Regions from separate parts of the Leuconostoc sp. JNUCC 76 genome, predicted to be linked through region 1. Evidence: riboswitches for the same ligand, from Rfam matches in the RefSeq annotation. Region 1 holds a riboswitch; the other holds the start of a gene.
What was found. Region 1 has a riboswitch for lysine ahead of JNUCC76_RS09805 (amino acid permease). Riboswitches for the same ligand answer to the same signal wherever they lie in the genome.
Positions count from the first base shown of each region.

Region 2: linked by a shared signal. The riboswitch ahead of lysA (diaminopimelate decarboxylase) and the one ahead of JNUCC76_RS09805 (amino acid permease) in region 1 are both predicted to bind lysine.

Region 1 is NZ_CM132206.1:1,938,885-1,947,237, forward strand. It holds gene JNUCC76_RS09775 (ABC transporter substrate-binding protein) at 1-395, opposite strand, end outside; gene JNUCC76_RS09780 (SgrR family transcriptional regulator) at 396-782, opposite strand; gene JNUCC76_RS09785 (MDR family MFS transporter) at 893-2,122, shown strand; gene JNUCC76_RS09790 (YueI family protein) at 2,217-2,591, shown strand; gene JNUCC76_RS09795 (replication-associated recombination protein A) at 2,598-3,884, shown strand; gene JNUCC76_RS09800 (universal stress protein) at 4,277-4,720, shown strand; gene JNUCC76_RS09805 (amino acid permease) at 4,776-6,215, opposite strand; lysine riboswitch at 6,286-6,453, opposite strand; gene JNUCC76_RS09810 (hypothetical protein) at 6,471-6,899, opposite strand; gene JNUCC76_RS09815 (LCP family protein) at 7,616-8,353, shown strand, end outside.
Region 2 is NZ_CM132206.1:611,995-620,347, reverse strand. It holds gene JNUCC76_RS03250 (N-acetyldiaminopimelate deacetylase) at 1-191, opposite strand, end outside; gene dapD (2,3,4,5-tetrahydropyridine-2,6-dicarboxylate N-acetyltransferase) at 191-892, opposite strand; gene lysA (diaminopimelate decarboxylase) at 894-2,186, opposite strand; lysine riboswitch at 2,270-2,438, opposite strand; gene JNUCC76_RS03235 (fructosamine kinase family protein) at 2,525-3,367, opposite strand; gene JNUCC76_RS03230 (XRE family transcriptional regulator) at 3,551-4,096, opposite strand; gene JNUCC76_RS03225 (VTT domain-containing protein) at 4,134-4,808, opposite strand; gene JNUCC76_RS03220 (amino acid permease) at 4,931-6,304, opposite strand; gene thrS (threonine--tRNA ligase) at 6,421-8,353, opposite strand, start outside.

The DNA of each region.
Region 1 (8,353 bases):
CAATCAACAATAACATATTTTGCATCAACAACATATCTCACGAATAAGGGCTCGGGTGCTGAAAATTTGAACTGGACAATATCATCTGCTAGCAGGATGATATCCATTAAATTAACAAGTTGCCAGTACGATTCCCCCACTTCATTTCGAACTCGTTCAAACGTTCGTTTCACATCAACCGCTGTCATCGTTTTCCCATTATGAAACCGTACCCCTTTGCGCAAATAAAACGTCCAAACGGTGGCATCGTTATTTGACTGCCAATGGTGAGCCAATCCAGCTTTCAATCCTTCATCGAATTGAACTAATGTATCTCCCAACTGCAAAACTAATTGATACTCACGTCGAATGGCCACTTGAACTGGATCCAAGGTTGTAATAGGTCGCGTCGCCAACTATCTTAAAATACGTTTATTTTCACTATACGTTTGTATGCCTAAAAAATTAGTGAGATTTCCCCGAAAAGATGCCAGCCAACTGGCAGGTACTGATAATTTTAGCAAGTAAAAAATCGTTATTATGTCCTCAGTAACAATTGCTTGCTTCATCCCCATAATCACCTCATCTCTGAAGCTACTTTGAAAAATGATTTGCGTTAGATGTCCACGCCCCTGTCCGGGGTAATACTGCAAAAGTTTTTGCTCTTCATAAGCACGTAAACGACGTTTAACCTGCTTTGTTGATATCGACCAAAACTTAGCTAATTCAGAAATACTGATAGTTAGTTTTTGCCCAAATCGTTGATATGTCATTCGTAAATCAAAGTATGTCTGGTCAACCATTAATTTCACTCACCTTTTAAAGTGGACATTTTTTTATATAAATGTCCATTTTAAGATTTAGATGTCTATTTTATAATCTTAACATATCGTTTGAAAGTAGGATAAACAATATGTGGAAAAATTTACATCCAAACATCAGAAAAAGAATCCAAATTGAATTCTTAAGTCGCCTCGGAAGTTCTCTCATATTTCCTTTTATGTCAATTTACCTTTTTCATGCTTATAATGCACAAACCACAGGTGTGTTAATGATGATAAATATCGTCATTTCTTTTCTAGCTGGCATTTATGGTGGATATTTAACGGATGTATTTGGGCGACGACGTTTACTTATTTTTGGGGAGTTCATTAAGCTATTGGCTTCTATTGGTATTGTCTGCGCTAATCTACCTGTTTATCATTTTCCTTGGCTTACCTTCGTGATGATGTTTCTTGGAAATATTGCTAGTGGCTTGATTAGCCCAGCTAGTGAAGCCATGCTCATCGACGTCTCAACTGAAAAAACACGTGCTTTCATGTATGCCATCAATTATTGGGCTAATAACCTGGCATTGATGGTTGGAATGCTCATTGGTGGCTGGTTATTTGAACGACATTTCTTATTACTTACTACTATTCTAGTTATCATAAATATTAATTCATTACTTTTGACCAAATATTTAATTACTGAAACCCATGAACAAACAATTAATAAAAAAAGGCACGTTGGGTTTCAGTCTGTATTTCATAGTTACCAGATTGTATTATACGATGTTCGTTTTGTTATCTTCACATTAGGTGGCATCTTATTACTTAGTGTTGAATTTCAACGCACTAACTTTATCGCCATTCATTTGGCACAAAGTTTTATCCATACAAAATGGTTGGGTATATCATTTGATGGTGTAAAAATGTTAAGCCTATTGACAAGCATTAATACAGCTATTATCGTTTTGTTTACTGCACCAATATCTCGTTGGATAACTAATCGCAATACGAAAAAAATATTTGTAATGGGTACTACATTATTTACGTTAGGCTACGCTCTGCAAGCATACGTCAACACGCTACCCTTATTAATTTTGTCAAGCTTCATATTATCTTTTGGTGAATTGATGTATGTCCCAACACGTCAATCAAAATTAGCCGATTTAATGCCAGAAAATAAACGTGGCGCCTACCTTGCTTTTAATGGTTCAATTTTTCAATTAGGAAAAGTCATTGCATCATCAATGCTGATTGGTGCACCATTTCTTGGTTCGTTTGGTATAGCTACCACAATTATTTCCCTGGGCTTAGGAGCGATTATCTTAACTCTTTGGGCACTACATTTAATACCAGATAGCCGAAACAACATGTAGGTTTATCATTGTGCTCCATTGACTGAGAGTTTAGGTATAAATTAACGACTAAGATAACGTATAATAGGAGTATCAAATATTAATGGAGAAAATCATGGACGTCAATGAACGCTTACAACAAGAACAGCTCGGTAATGGCAGCCCAAAAATTAACCCTGATGAGCAAAACCGTTATCTTGGCACGTTCCGAGAACGTGTCATTGTCGCAATTAAGGTATCTCAATTGGGCAATTCAAACATCCAATCACAATTTGCCGCATCACTTAAATCACACAGTATTGGTAAGGTTCTAATTGATCAGCAACTTGCCGGCGACTATTTTTCAACGTATGTTGGTTTAGCAACGAAGAGCAACCATACTTTCACCTTGCTTTCCGACTCTACAAAATCCGCACATCAAGAGGATCCAATTGCAGTGGTACTAGCCGCTAATACTGCTGTCAATGTAGATAATATTTACTTAGGATAAACGTTTATGACACAAGAACCGCTAGCGTACCGTATGCGCCCCACAAAAATTGAAGAGATTGTTGGCCAACAACATTTAGTTGGTGAAGGCAAAATCATCTGGCGCATGGTCGCTGCTCATCGGCTGAGTTCGATGATTTTATACGGACCGCCTGGTACTGGTAAAACATCAATAGCTAGTGCCATCGCCGGTTCATCAAAATATGCGTTTCGCATGCTAAACGCTGCTACCGATAGCCAAAAAGACTTGCAAATCGTTGTCGAAGAAGCAAAAATGTCAGGGACTGTCGTCTTATTACTAGACGAAATTCATCGTTTAAACAAAATCAAACAAGACTTTTTACTACCACATTTGGAATCTGGAGCAATTATATTAATTGGTGCGACGACAGAAAATCCTTATATTAATGTCACACCAGCTATTCGTTCCAGAACGCAAATATTTGAAGTTAACAGTCTAAGTGAAACAGATATCACAAACGCCGTTAAACGAGCCATTGCTGATAAAGAAAAAGGCCTTGGGCAATACAATATCGTTCTCGATGATAACGCTATGTTGCAATTATCGCGAGCAACAAATGGAGATTTACGTAGTGCTTTAAATGGTTTAGAATTAGCAGTTTTATCAACAAAAGCAGATAAAAAGGGTGTCGTTCATATCAGTTTGCCAATCATCGAAGAGACTGTGCAACGGAAAGCATTATCAGCAGATAAAGATGGGGATGCGCATTATGATGTGATTTCAGCACTGCAAAAGTCAATTCGCGGATCCGACACCGATGCGGCGTTACACTACGCTGCCCGCATTATCGAATCCGGTGATTTACCGATTTTAGCACGCCGACTTACCGTTATTGCCTACGAAGATGTCGGGTTGGCAAATCCACCGGCAGCTCAGCGAGCAGTCACTGCTATTCAAGCCGCACAAACACTAGGATTCCCAGAAGCCAGAATTCCGCTCGCCAATGCTATTATTGAGCTCTCTCTCTCTCCTAAATCTAATTCAGCCTATAAAGCAATTGACTCGGCCATTAGTGATGTTCGTCATGGCAAATCTTACGATATACCTAATCATTTAAAAGACGCACATTATAAGGGCTCTTCGGAGCTGAATCACGGTGTAGATTACACATATCCGCACGACTATGATAATGATTGGGTAGCTCAGCAATACTTACCAGATAAAATGACAAACATTCAGTACTTTCACCCTAAAGGTAATTCGAAAGTTGAACAACAATTATTTGATGTATATCAGACACTAAAATCGCGACAACAAAACGGGCTAAACTAAAAAGTCAAGTCTTTTAGTTAGCGAGTTTTCGCGTTATAATACTATATGAATTCCTCAGATATACGCATTGCTACATCATCAGCTTTTTCCTTACAACTTTTATTTTCGGTTGGGAATTCATGACTTAGAAGATATGCCCTTTCATTCGGTAATCTGACAATCTTGATGAACCATCCACCTCGATAATTTCGAGGAAAATCTGCGTAGCGATTAACGGTATTAATTGAGTGTTCCGGGCTAAGCCCGTGCGTCCACATTCGTGGGCGCTTTTTGTATAAATTAAAACCCGTGTTTAATTAGGTTAAAGAACATACTATTAATTTTATTATGAAAGCGCTATACTAGAGGTGTAGAAGAAGAACACATTGCATATTGCAAGAAGGGATGTTATTATGACAGCAAATTATCATAGGATTTTAGTACCAATGGATGGATCAAAAGAATCTGAAGCTGCATTAACGCGTGCGGTTGAACTGACCTTGGATGCTGGTGATGAAGGCGTCTTGTCAATTTTAAACGTTATCGATACCCGTGCATTTCAAAATGTGGCTAGTTTCGACGATACAATGGTCGAAGCAGTGTCAGATGAAACGCGTAAGAGCTTAGAAAAATATAAAACACAGGCAATTGAAGCTGGTGTTAAAAATGTTGATTATCTAATCGAATATGGTTCACCCAAGTCATTAATCGCTAAAGATGTACCTAACGAAGTCAATGCTGATTTGATTGTTATTGGTGCAACTGGATTAAACGCTGTAGAACGTTTAGTTATTGGTTCTGTTACTGAATTCGTAACGAGATCTGCTAAAGTGGACGTCCTAGTAGTTCGCGGTTAAGTTATTACTCATAAAAAAGACACTACAATGATGCAGTGTCTTTTTTTGTATGCCTTTATTTATATTGTTTTAGATCAACATCTTTTAGAGCAATTAGCTTCGTTTTGTGAGAAACTTTGTACCAAAAATATAAGATTACAAACAAAGGAACTGATAAGTAAGTCACAAATATTTTTTCCCAATTTAGATGGGCAAAACTGTCCGGATCCTGACCAATAATAACACCAATAGAAATTACTAGCGCAAATAGTGGACCAAATGGGAACCACTTAGCCTTGTATTTCAAATCAGACAGACTCTTTCCTTGCGCCACATAAGCTCTTCGGAAGCGATAATGAGAGATAGCAATGCCGACCCAAGCGATGAATCCAGTTAACCCAGAGGCATTGACCAGCCAAGTATAAGCAACTGATCCCCCTTTGGTGTTAGCAATAAATGCTAATAGGCCAATCGCAGTAGTTAATACTAAGGCTGCAACTGGTACCCCTCTACTTGAAAGCTTGGCAAAAATTTTAGGGGCATCGCCTTTACGCGCCATAGCGTACAACATCCGTGTAGAAGCATATGAACCTGAATTTGCTGACGAAACAATTGATGTTAAAATAACTGCATTCATTAAACTAGCCGCAAAAGCAATTCCTGCATTTTTAAATACAATAGTAAATGGTGAGACAGCAATGTTTTGTGTAGAAGAACTCAACAAGCGCGGATCTTTATAGTAAACCAAAGCGGAAATGACAAAAATTGCCAGAATATAAAACAGTAAGATACGCCAAAACACTTGATTTATCGCCTTAGGAACTGACTTATCAGGATCCTTAGCTTCTCCAGCAGTAATACCAATTAACTCAGTTCCTTGAAAAGAAAATCCGGCAACAACGAATACTGACAAAACAGCTTGAGGTCCACCAACAAATCCGTGATTACCGACCGACAAGTTTTTCATGACATTGATGTCAGAATGAATTACACCAAAAATAGTAGCCAGACCAACAACTAGGAAAGCAATGATAGTTATCACCTTAATCATTGATAACCAAAACTCTGCTTCACCAAAAGTACCAACCGAAAAGATATTAATCAAAAAGATAAGTAATAACGCAACTGCGGAAAATATCCATCCAGGTGTATGTGGAAACCAGAACTCAGCTACTAAACCAACAGCAACAATATCAACAGCAAGCGTGATAGCCCAATTGAACCAATAGTTCCAACCCATTGCAAATCCCAATGCGGGATCAACATATTTTCCAGCATAATCAGAAAATGAACCTGATGTTGGTGAATATGTAGCCATTTCCCCCAGTGAGGTCATCAAAAAATAAACCATTACACCAATAGCTAAATAAGCAACAATAGCTCCTAGTGGTCCAGCTTGAGCAACAGTTGCTCCTGATGCTACAAATAATCCCGTTCCTATTGAACCACCTAATGCAATCATCGACACATGTCGCGTTTTCAATCTACGCTGTATGTGTCCATTATGTTCAGACATAATATCTCCTTCTCAAAATAAAAAACCTCTTCACAACAAACGGAAGAGGTTTAAAAAGTCATTATTAATCACTTTTCAAAGCGCACCGCAATTTTGCGACAGTCTAGCAACTATTAATCACTAGCCCAAGAATTATCTTGCCAGATAATTCTTTCGGCAACCTTCCCTTTTACATGATTTCAACATCCTGGCGGACTTCATCATGCGACTCATGTCGGTTGCAACCTCTTTGACACAATCAAAATAATAACACACTTATACGCGCCCGTCAATTTCAAGTACCTTTTGCCAATGTCGCGCCCGTTTATAATATTGTTGTGCACTAAACTGCCACCAAAAATAGCCAAAGGTGATTGCTCCCAACCCACTAGTCAATGCCATATGATGAGACTGAATACGGGCTAGCATAATTGATAACCAAAACAAACCAATGACAATATTGATCATCACTTGAATTTTTCTCGACTTGACCAAATGTGGCATAATAATGACCAACAGCAAGAGCAATTGCAACCACCACACCAACAATAAGTTAGGTATAGTTTCACCTATTTTAGGGCCATCCTGCCAATGAATGCGTAAAATAATTGTAATAACCCATGTCAGCAACATCGCAACAAGTTGTGTAATGGCAAACCACCAGGCAGCAATCTTATAATTTATGAAATAAAGAAATGCTACCATGACCGCTATCAATGGGATGACGACCCAATAATGGGAAAAAAGATTACCTAACCCTAAGTATAGGGGTATTTTCAACGATAAAATATTGTTTACTGCAAAATCTGTAGTCGCGTCCAGAACTTGCATAAATATCATATGAAATCGAACTTGAATACCTAAAAAAACAAAAATAATGCCAAAAGTAATAATTAAAATTTTTCTTAGTTTATCCGGTGGAATTAACATTATTTATAATTGTGATGATACAGATAAGCATATTCAAATTGAACTGACACAAACATAGTTTTATGACGACAATAATACTCAATTGACACCGCTTACTCACATTCTCCCAAATATTAAATTTCTACAAACTCATTTGCTTATAGCTCTTAATAATTGTAGCATTATATGAGATATAATTATAAAAAAAAGCTGATATGGTTAAAATTTAATCTTGACTTTAACTTGGTCCGATATCATTACTATCAGTTGGTTTTTGCCGATATTTTTAGTCGTGCTCTTAAATATCTATCACATGGCAGATGAATTATTGCTAGATGAATAATCTCAAAATATGGTGAGAACAATAGTTACTATTTTTTGATTAATCGTTAGTTTCCAGTCTTTTGCCTTTGTTACCCCAAAAATAGCAGTATATCGATACAACTCGGTAGCTGTCTTTATTATCTTACAAACCGCCATATTTCATTGGCCAAAACAATCGAGAGACCGTTATGAAAAAAAATAAACAAACTGCAGTTAAGTCCAGAATTGCTCGCTATTCAAAAAGTAGTCACAAACTACGAAATATTATCTTACTTGTTGTCGGTCTCTTACTTATCGTGTCGGGCACATTTGCTTGGATGGCTATCCATAATACTAAATCAGCAATTGATAAAACATACAAGAGCAGTGGCGTCACTAAATCCCGAAACGTCTCAAGCGTTGTTCAAAGTGGAAAGCCTTTGTCTATTTTGTTGTTTGGAACGGATACCGGCGAATTAGGACGTACCTACAAAGGACGTACCGATTCAATGATGTTGCTTCTTGTTAACCCCAAGACAAAAAAAACAACAATGATTTCTATTCCTCGTGATGCAATGGTTTCTATTCCGGGATACGAAAGTACTTTCCCTCAAAAAATAAATGCAGCTTACGCCTATGGTTCAACGGCAACTGCTATTAAAACTGTAGAATCTTACTTAAACATTCCTATTGATTTTTATGCCTTAGTCAATATGTCAGGTTTGGAAAAAATGGTCACTCAAGTTGGAGGGATTTCTGTTAAGTCTCCAATTGATTTCACTTATAGTCAAGAGACAGCTCATGATTACGGTGAAAACCTGTACCGTTTCCACAAGGGAAGCACAGGCTATGAACATTCTGATGATAATGGGGTAACTTGGTCAGCAACCAAGCATGTTATGACCGGTGATGCAGCCCTTGCATTCTCGCGCATGCGTTACGATGAT
Region 2 (8,353 bases), 870 kb from region 1:
TCAGTTCCAGAAAATTTCACGAGCAATGCAGTAGGTAATTCTTCTACTTGACGTATTGTCATAAAATTAGTTTGCCAAGATTGAATTTTTTCTAGTAAATAACGATGCGTTTTAAATTCCGCTAAAGCAAGTTCTGGAATTTTATGTAAGTCACGCCGATAGGTTTTTAAATCTTCTTCACTAACTGGCATTATAAGCCTCGCAATGCGTCAATTAACGCAGTCTTTTGTTGCGTCTTCGAATCAATCTCCTTAATAACTTTTGCAGGAACACCCGCAACTACTGTATTGGCTGGTACATCCTTTGTGACAATCGCTCCAGCCGCAACTACTGCGCCGTCACCGACCTGTACGCCTTCAATAACGACGGCATTAGCGCCAACTAGAACGTTATTTCCGATGCGAACAGGTTGGGCAGATGCTGGTTCAATCACACCAGCTAATACCGCGCCAGCACCAATATGAGAATTTTCACCAACGATGGCACGGCCGCCAAGTACAGCACCCATATCAATCATTGTGTTAGCACCAATCTCTGCACCAATATTAATCACTGCGCCCAGCATAATCACCGCATTATCACCAATTTCAACTTGATCGCGAATAATGGCACCTGGTTCAATGCGAGCATTAATTTCTTTTTTATCAAGCAAAGGAACGGCAGAGTTACGTGAATCATTTTCAATAAACACATCTTCTGATGGTAGATTCTTAATCAACAATTCAATTTCAGACCAGTCGCCAATCAATTGTCCAAATGACTCATTTCCAAATTGTTGCACAGTATCTGGCACTTCAGTTGCCAATGTACCTTTATATGTAACCTTTACTGGAGTAATTTTTTTTGCATTTGCAATGAAATTAATTAGTTTTTGTGCTTCGTTTTCAGCCATGTTATTTATCTCCTAGAGTATAATCCTGATCTAAACTGATCATGTGTTCAAAAGTTTCACGTTCAACAACGACTTGATGCTGATCATTTTCCACGAAGACAACGGCCGGTCGTGGATTTCGGTTATAATTTGAAGCCATTGCATAGCCATACGCACCTGTTGCAAGCACAGATAAAATGTCACCAGGTTTTGTCGCCGGTAATTCTGCCTGCCAAACCAATACGTCACCAGACTCACAATACTTACCCGCAATTCGCACAATCTCTTCACTTTTAGCATTTGGTTGATTGGCTAAAACCGCTTCATAATTTGCTTGATAAAGTGCTGGACGAATATTATCTCCCATACCACCATCTACAGCCAAGTAATTTCTAATTCCTGGAATATCCTTACGCGATCCAACTGTATATAGAGTTTGTCCGGCTGGTCCGACAATCGAACGACCAGGTTCAATCCATATTTCTGGCATCGCCCAATTGTACCGTGTAGCCTTCTCTTTCAAAACACGGATAATAGCATCAGCAAACTCGCTTTCTGGCAAAGGTTGATCCTCATCAGTATAACGAATACCAAATCCACCGCCAGTATTAATGACCTCTGGTTGCCATCCCCATGAATAAGCAGTGTCTGCTAATAGTGCTGCATTTTTCTCAAATCCAGTCACATCAAATATTTGAGATCCAATGTGCGCATGTAAGCCACGTAAGTGAAGATGGTTATCTTTTATTGCAATATCATAGGCTTGCTTCGCTTGACCCGTTTGTAAATCAAAGCCGAATTTACTATCTTGTTGACCAGTACTAATAAATTCATGAGTATGAGCTGAAATTCCTGGTGAAATACGTAGCAAAATATCTTGAATAACATTTTTTTCCGCCGTAATTTCTGACAGTAGCTGTAACTCCAGAAAATTATCAACAATAATTGTTCCCACACCATTTTCAACGGCCATCACAAGTTCATCATAACTCTTATTATTACCATTAAAACTAAGATGCTGAGTTGGAAAATCAGCTTTAATTGCTGTATATAATTCCCCACCAGACACGACATCAGCGTGAATATTTTCTTGAGCTGCCACTTGATAAATTGCTTTAGTAGCAAAAGCTTTACCAGCATAACTTACAACATATGGGACGTTTTCTTGTTCAAAGATACGTTTAAACGCCCTCATTGTCTTACGAATAAGTGTTACATCGTAAACTGCTAACGGCGTGCCATATGTCTTTGCCAGTTCGATTGTATCAACACCATCAACTGTCAGATGTTGCTTTTCATTTGTTGGATACGTCATCATTTCCCCTTGAATTACACAAAAAAACCCTTTGATAGGTTCGCAAAACGGACTTATCAAAGGGCATTGTTAGCATTTTTGACAGTTTCCATAGCTCACCGCATCTCTGCGACAGTCTAATAGCTCTTAACTATTAGCCCAATCAAGGTTATTTGTAGTTACCCTTGATTTCGGCGATATCCCCTAAGCTTACCATCAATTGCTACAGCAACTCCGGTAAGTGTATTGTCAATCGCGACCTCTATGTGAAATAATTTTTATTCTGTCATTATTATGACTGAATCACTATTGAATGTCAAGGTTTTTCCGTCTAATTCTTTGCTAGCAATCATGTGCTTTTAAAAAGACGTTAATAATTGGTTCATTCGCGGTGCATAAATATCACCAAATCGTGTAAAGTGCATCAATATGTAATAGAACTCATACCATTTTTCACGTTTTTGCCAGTCATCGTCCAATGACCATTCTTGCATATATTGATCATAAAATGACAGGCTAAACCCGGAAAACACTCTTGAAATAGCTAAATCATATTCTCGATCACCGTAGAACACGTTAGGATCAATAAATACAGGTTTACCTTGATCGTTAAACATAAAGTTTCCTGCCCAGAAATCACCATGCAGTAATGATGGTTGAACTGTTTGCGCGTGATTATCATTTAATATCGTTTCACGTAAATTATTATAATGATCACCACGTTGGGTCAGCCAAAAATTATTTTTTTGCGCTTGCGCCATTAGCGGATCCAAGCGTTGTGTCACAAAAAATTCAGCCCAAGAGGATTGCCAAGTATTATTTTTAGGCACAAAATCTACTAAATTATCACTATCAAATCCAAACTTTGGTGCTGTAGCTTGGTGAATTTTAACCAGCGACTTTGCTAATTCTTGTTGTGTCCCATTTCCTTGATTAATCCACGACAATACTAAGTAGGCGTGTCCTTGTAATTGTCCCTGCGCTAAAATGGCTGGCACAGTCACCACTTCCCCCAAAGCCTTTAAACCAGCAACCTCATGATCAAAAAAACTTGCTTGAGCATTTTGTTGAATCTTTAAAAAATAGCGCTTGTTGTTCGAATAGATTGAAAACGCCTCGTTAATGTCACCACCACGTACCTTTTCTAAGTCGTATGGTTTTTCAAGTCCCAAACGAGTAACAAAATCATTGCCTAAATCCATATTATCCTCCAAAATTTATTATCGGAACAAAAAAACACAATTTCCATTACGAAAACTGTGTTTTTGACAAAATAATACCCTTATTATCGACAAATTTATTCAATTGTCCCACAAGTATTAACATCTAATTGTAGTGTATCATAATATTATACAGACGTCACTACTTTGTGTACTTCTCTACTGTTAGCTGATGACTGGTAAATTGGCTGCAATTAAATCGTTAGTTATATCTACAAATCTTTCATCGTTCAAACGTAACAACCGCCAATCGTATTCCCTATCATTATCAAACTCATCAATATATGGTTCAAACTCACCTTCAGTTTGTAAAATAAGATAGCCTGCAAAAGCATCCGAAAATTCGTTTTCACTTTTGACAACACGCACCAATTGATTATTAGAAAAAAATCCGACGGCTAACTGATCATTGTTCCACTGCCCTTCAAAGGCCCACTTTAAAGTAATCCAATCTGAAAGTGTTATTCCTAGATTCAATAGATAATCCACAGATAAACGAATGTGAATTGGATGCTTACTGGATTGGGAGTCGATTCCTTGAGCATCCAATTGAGAAGAGAAGATACCACTTAATGCCTCAAAATCACTCACACTAGGTACTTTTTCTTCGTTTTGCCATGCTTCAACAGTTTCAACTTCAACATCTAGTGCATCAGCAATCTCTAATGTTGAAATTTTAGTTAATTCTTGTAGTTTTTTTAAGTTATTCATAGTTATAATTATACAGAAAAACCGCCATGAATGGCGGTTATTTCGATATTATTTTTTTCTGTTTTTTTGCAATCATCGCTGAACGAACAACACCAATAATCGTTGGCATTAATGTTACCAACGCAATACCCAAAATAATTACAGAAAAATGTGCTTTAACAAATGGAATATTTCCGAACATATAACCAGCACCGGTTGCAATTAAACTCCAAGAAAACGCAGCAATCACACTATTACGTAAGAAGTGCTTGTATGGAAATTGACTGATGCCAGCCACAAACGGTACAAATGTGCGAACAATCGGCATGTATCGCCCAATGATTATTGCCGCAGCACCACGCTTTTCAAAGAAAGCCTCAGCTTCTTTGATATGTTGTTCTTTAATGAAACGGCCAAAGAAACGGTGATGCAAGATTTTATAACCACCTGTACGACCAATCCAAAAATTGACTGAGTCACCAATAACAGCTGCTAAGAAGAATACAATCATAAATACCCAATGATTAAGTCCGGCATTTAGCCCAGCAGGCGTAGCAGCAACTGCTCCTGCAGCAAACAATAGTGAATCTCCAGGTAGAAACGGCATAATCACACTACCAGTTTCAATGAAAATTACCGCAAATAAAATCAAGTACGTCCATAAACCGAACGCTTGCACAAGATTACCAATATGGACATCAATGTGCAAAATAAAATCAATTAGAAATGACATAAAATTCCCCTAAAGTACGAATAGTAATATTTTACCACACATGTAAGCTTGTCATATTAAAATATAACTTTTCATATCTATTGCGATTTTAACTGCCTTCTAACCAGAAAAATTACAGTAACTTACTTATTTAACGCCTGTTTTGGTTGTCTCATTGAAATACAGCCAAACACGACCATCCAAATAGTAGCACCAATTGCTGGTAGACGAGATTCTGGATTAAAGAAGAGCGTAACAAATACAAAACTGAAAAACAGAATTGCCAATGGCACTAATGTCTTAGGTGCTATAACAAGAAAACCATCAGGCATGTAACTATCTGACTTACGATATTTCATATATGCCATCAAAATCAACACATAAATCATTAAAAATAAATCAGTTGAAGCACTTGTTACAAAACTGAATGCGTTTGTAATTGAAGGTATAACTGAAATCAATGCAGAGAAAGCAACCATCACTGCTGTTAACAATACAGCATTGATTGGTAATTGAGTTTTAGAAATTTTTCTAAATGGTTGTAAAAATTTAGCTTTTGATTGAAATGAAAGTGCATAAAAATTACGACTTGCACTAAACAAAACTGAGTTCAAAGCTGATGCAGCACTCGTCAACACAACAAAATTAATTAATGCTGCTGCCCACTTAACACCTGCTAATTCAAAAACCATAACAAATGGGCTTTGATTTGCAGGAATTTTTTGCCATGGATAGATTGTCATAATAATAAACAAGGCACCAAGATAAAAGAATAAAATTCGCCAAGGTATCTGATTAATTGCTTTAGGTAAAACTGAACGTGGATTTTCTGTTTCTGCTGTTGTCATTCCGATAAATTCCATACCGACAAAGGCAAACATCACCATTTGAAAGGCATTAATAAAATTACCAACACCATTAGGGAAAAATTCAAAATGATTCCAAACATTACTAAATGCAACAGTTCCTACTGGGGTTTTAAATCCAGTTATTGCCATCATAATCCCAGTAACAATTAGTGCTAAAATAGCAACGATTTTAATCATAGCAAACCAAAACTCAGTTTCACCATAAAGTGCTACAGCAATCAAATTTACGCATGTCAATAAAATCAACATCACTATCTGGATTAACCAACTTGGGAGGCTTGGTAGCCAAAATTGGATATACTTCGCGACAGCGGTTAGTTCAGCCATTCCCATAAATACGACGGTTAACCAGTACGACCATCGGGCAAAAAAGCCGGCACGGTTTCCCAAAAACTTGGTAATAAATGTAATAAATGTATGTTGGCTCGGATCAGCATAAAGCAATTCACCTATAGCACGCATCACAACAAACATGAACATTCCAATAACTAAATAAACCAACAGAATAGACGGTCCAGCATAATGAATAGAGTTTCCTGCACCCATGAATAGACCAGTACCAATCGTACCACCAATGGCTATTAACTGAACGTGTCGATTTTGTAAACCTCGTTTGGGAAGATTACTGTCGCCTTTTGAATCGGACATAATATTAAAAATTTTCCTTTCCTATTGCAAAGCACCCTTCGATAATCTCAGGGTGCTTTGCTTTGTACAAATATACCTACAAATGGTATAGTATAATTTCTTTTAACAAGCTATTTTTATTTTGCTGGTTCGGATTCACGTGAATAATTGGCAACATCAGATAAAATCAAGTTTTGGAATTCATTAAATGACATTGTAATTGTTTTTGCTTCACCATATTTACGAACTGTAACTGTATCAGTATCCACTTCTGAATCACCAAGAACCAAAGTATATGGTATTTTATTTGTCTGTGCTTCACGAATGAGGTAGCCCATCTTAGCATCTTTTGTTTCAACATTAGCGCGTAATCCCGCATCTTGCAATTTCTGTTGGACATTATTTGCATAATCTCCGTGAGCACCTAAATTAACAGGAATAATCTGCACTTGTAAAGGAGACAACCATGTTGGGAATGCACCCTTGTACATCTCAATTAAGTAAGCTGTGAAACGTTCCATCGTACCAACAATACCACGATGTAACATCACTGGACGATGATTATCAAGCCCATCACGACCAATATATTTCAAATCAAATCGTTCTGGCAACAAAAAGTCTAATTGAATCGTAGATAATGTTTCTTCATTACCTAAGGCTGTCTTTGTTTGAACGTCTAACTTTGGACCATAAAAGGCAGCTTCACCTTCAGCCTCGAAATAATCAAGACCAAGATCGTCCATTGCTGTTTTCAATTGCTTTTGTGACTTTTCCCACATTTCATCATCATCAAAATACTTTTCTGTATTTTTGGGATCACGATAAGACAGACGGAAACGATAATCTTTAATGTTGAAGTCACGATAAACGCCCATCATCATTGTCAAGATAGACTTAAACTCTTCTTCTAACTTTTCTGGTTCAACGAACGTATGGCCATCATTCAACGTCATCTCACGAACACGTGATAGCCCTGTCAAAGCACCAGACTTTTCATAACGATGCATCATTCCCAATTCAGCAATACGCATTGGTAATTCACGGTATGAACGTGGCTTATGATTAAATACCATGATATGTGATGGGCAATTCATTGGACGTAATTCCAAAAATTCGCCATCCCCCATATCCATTGGTGGAAACATATCTTCACGATAATGCTCCCAGTGACCAGATGTCTTATATAAGTTCAAATTAGACAATACTGGTGTGTAAACGTGCTGGTAACCATTTGACAGCTCTTTATCTGTAATATATCTTTCAACTTGGCGACGGATTGTTGCACCATTTGGCAGCCAAACTGGTAATCCTGAACCAACTTCTTGACTAGTAAAGAATAAATCAAGATCTCGTCCAATGACACGATGATCACGTTCCTTGGCTTCTTCACGACGAGCAATTTCTGCTTCAACGTCAGCTGCTTTCCAAAAGGCTGTTCCATATACTCGTTGCATCATTGGGTTGCTTGAATTTCCACGCCAGTAAGCACCAGCCACTGAAGTAAGCTTGAAATGCTTAATCCAACCTGTTGAGGGCACCAGACCACCCTTATCAAGTTCAATATGATCTCCTTGAACAGCAATTGTAATCTTTTCATCGGCTGGTAAATCGTTGACTAACTCAACTTTATATGGATCATCAGCAAACATTTCTAATGCTTCATCACGTGTGATTTCACGAGAAAGAATAGGTAGATCTTCTTTCACAATTTTGTGCATCATCGCCTCGATTTCAGGGAAATCTTCGATTGATACTTGATTACCAGCCCCATTATCCGTGTCGTAATAGAAGCCATTTTCAATAAAAGGACCAACTCCAAAATGAATGTTAGCAAATTTTGGAATTCGCTTTAATGCTTGTGCTAATAAATGAGATGCTGAGTGACGAAGTAGATCTAATGCTTCGCTATCTGATGTAGTGATTAGTTGAAAATCGCCACTTTCAGTAATAACATCATTCATACCAATATATGAACCATTTATTTTTCCTGACACTGACTTCTTTGCCAATGACTTTGAAATACTTGCAGCAACCTCAATTGGTTTGATGCCCTCATCAAACTTCTTAACA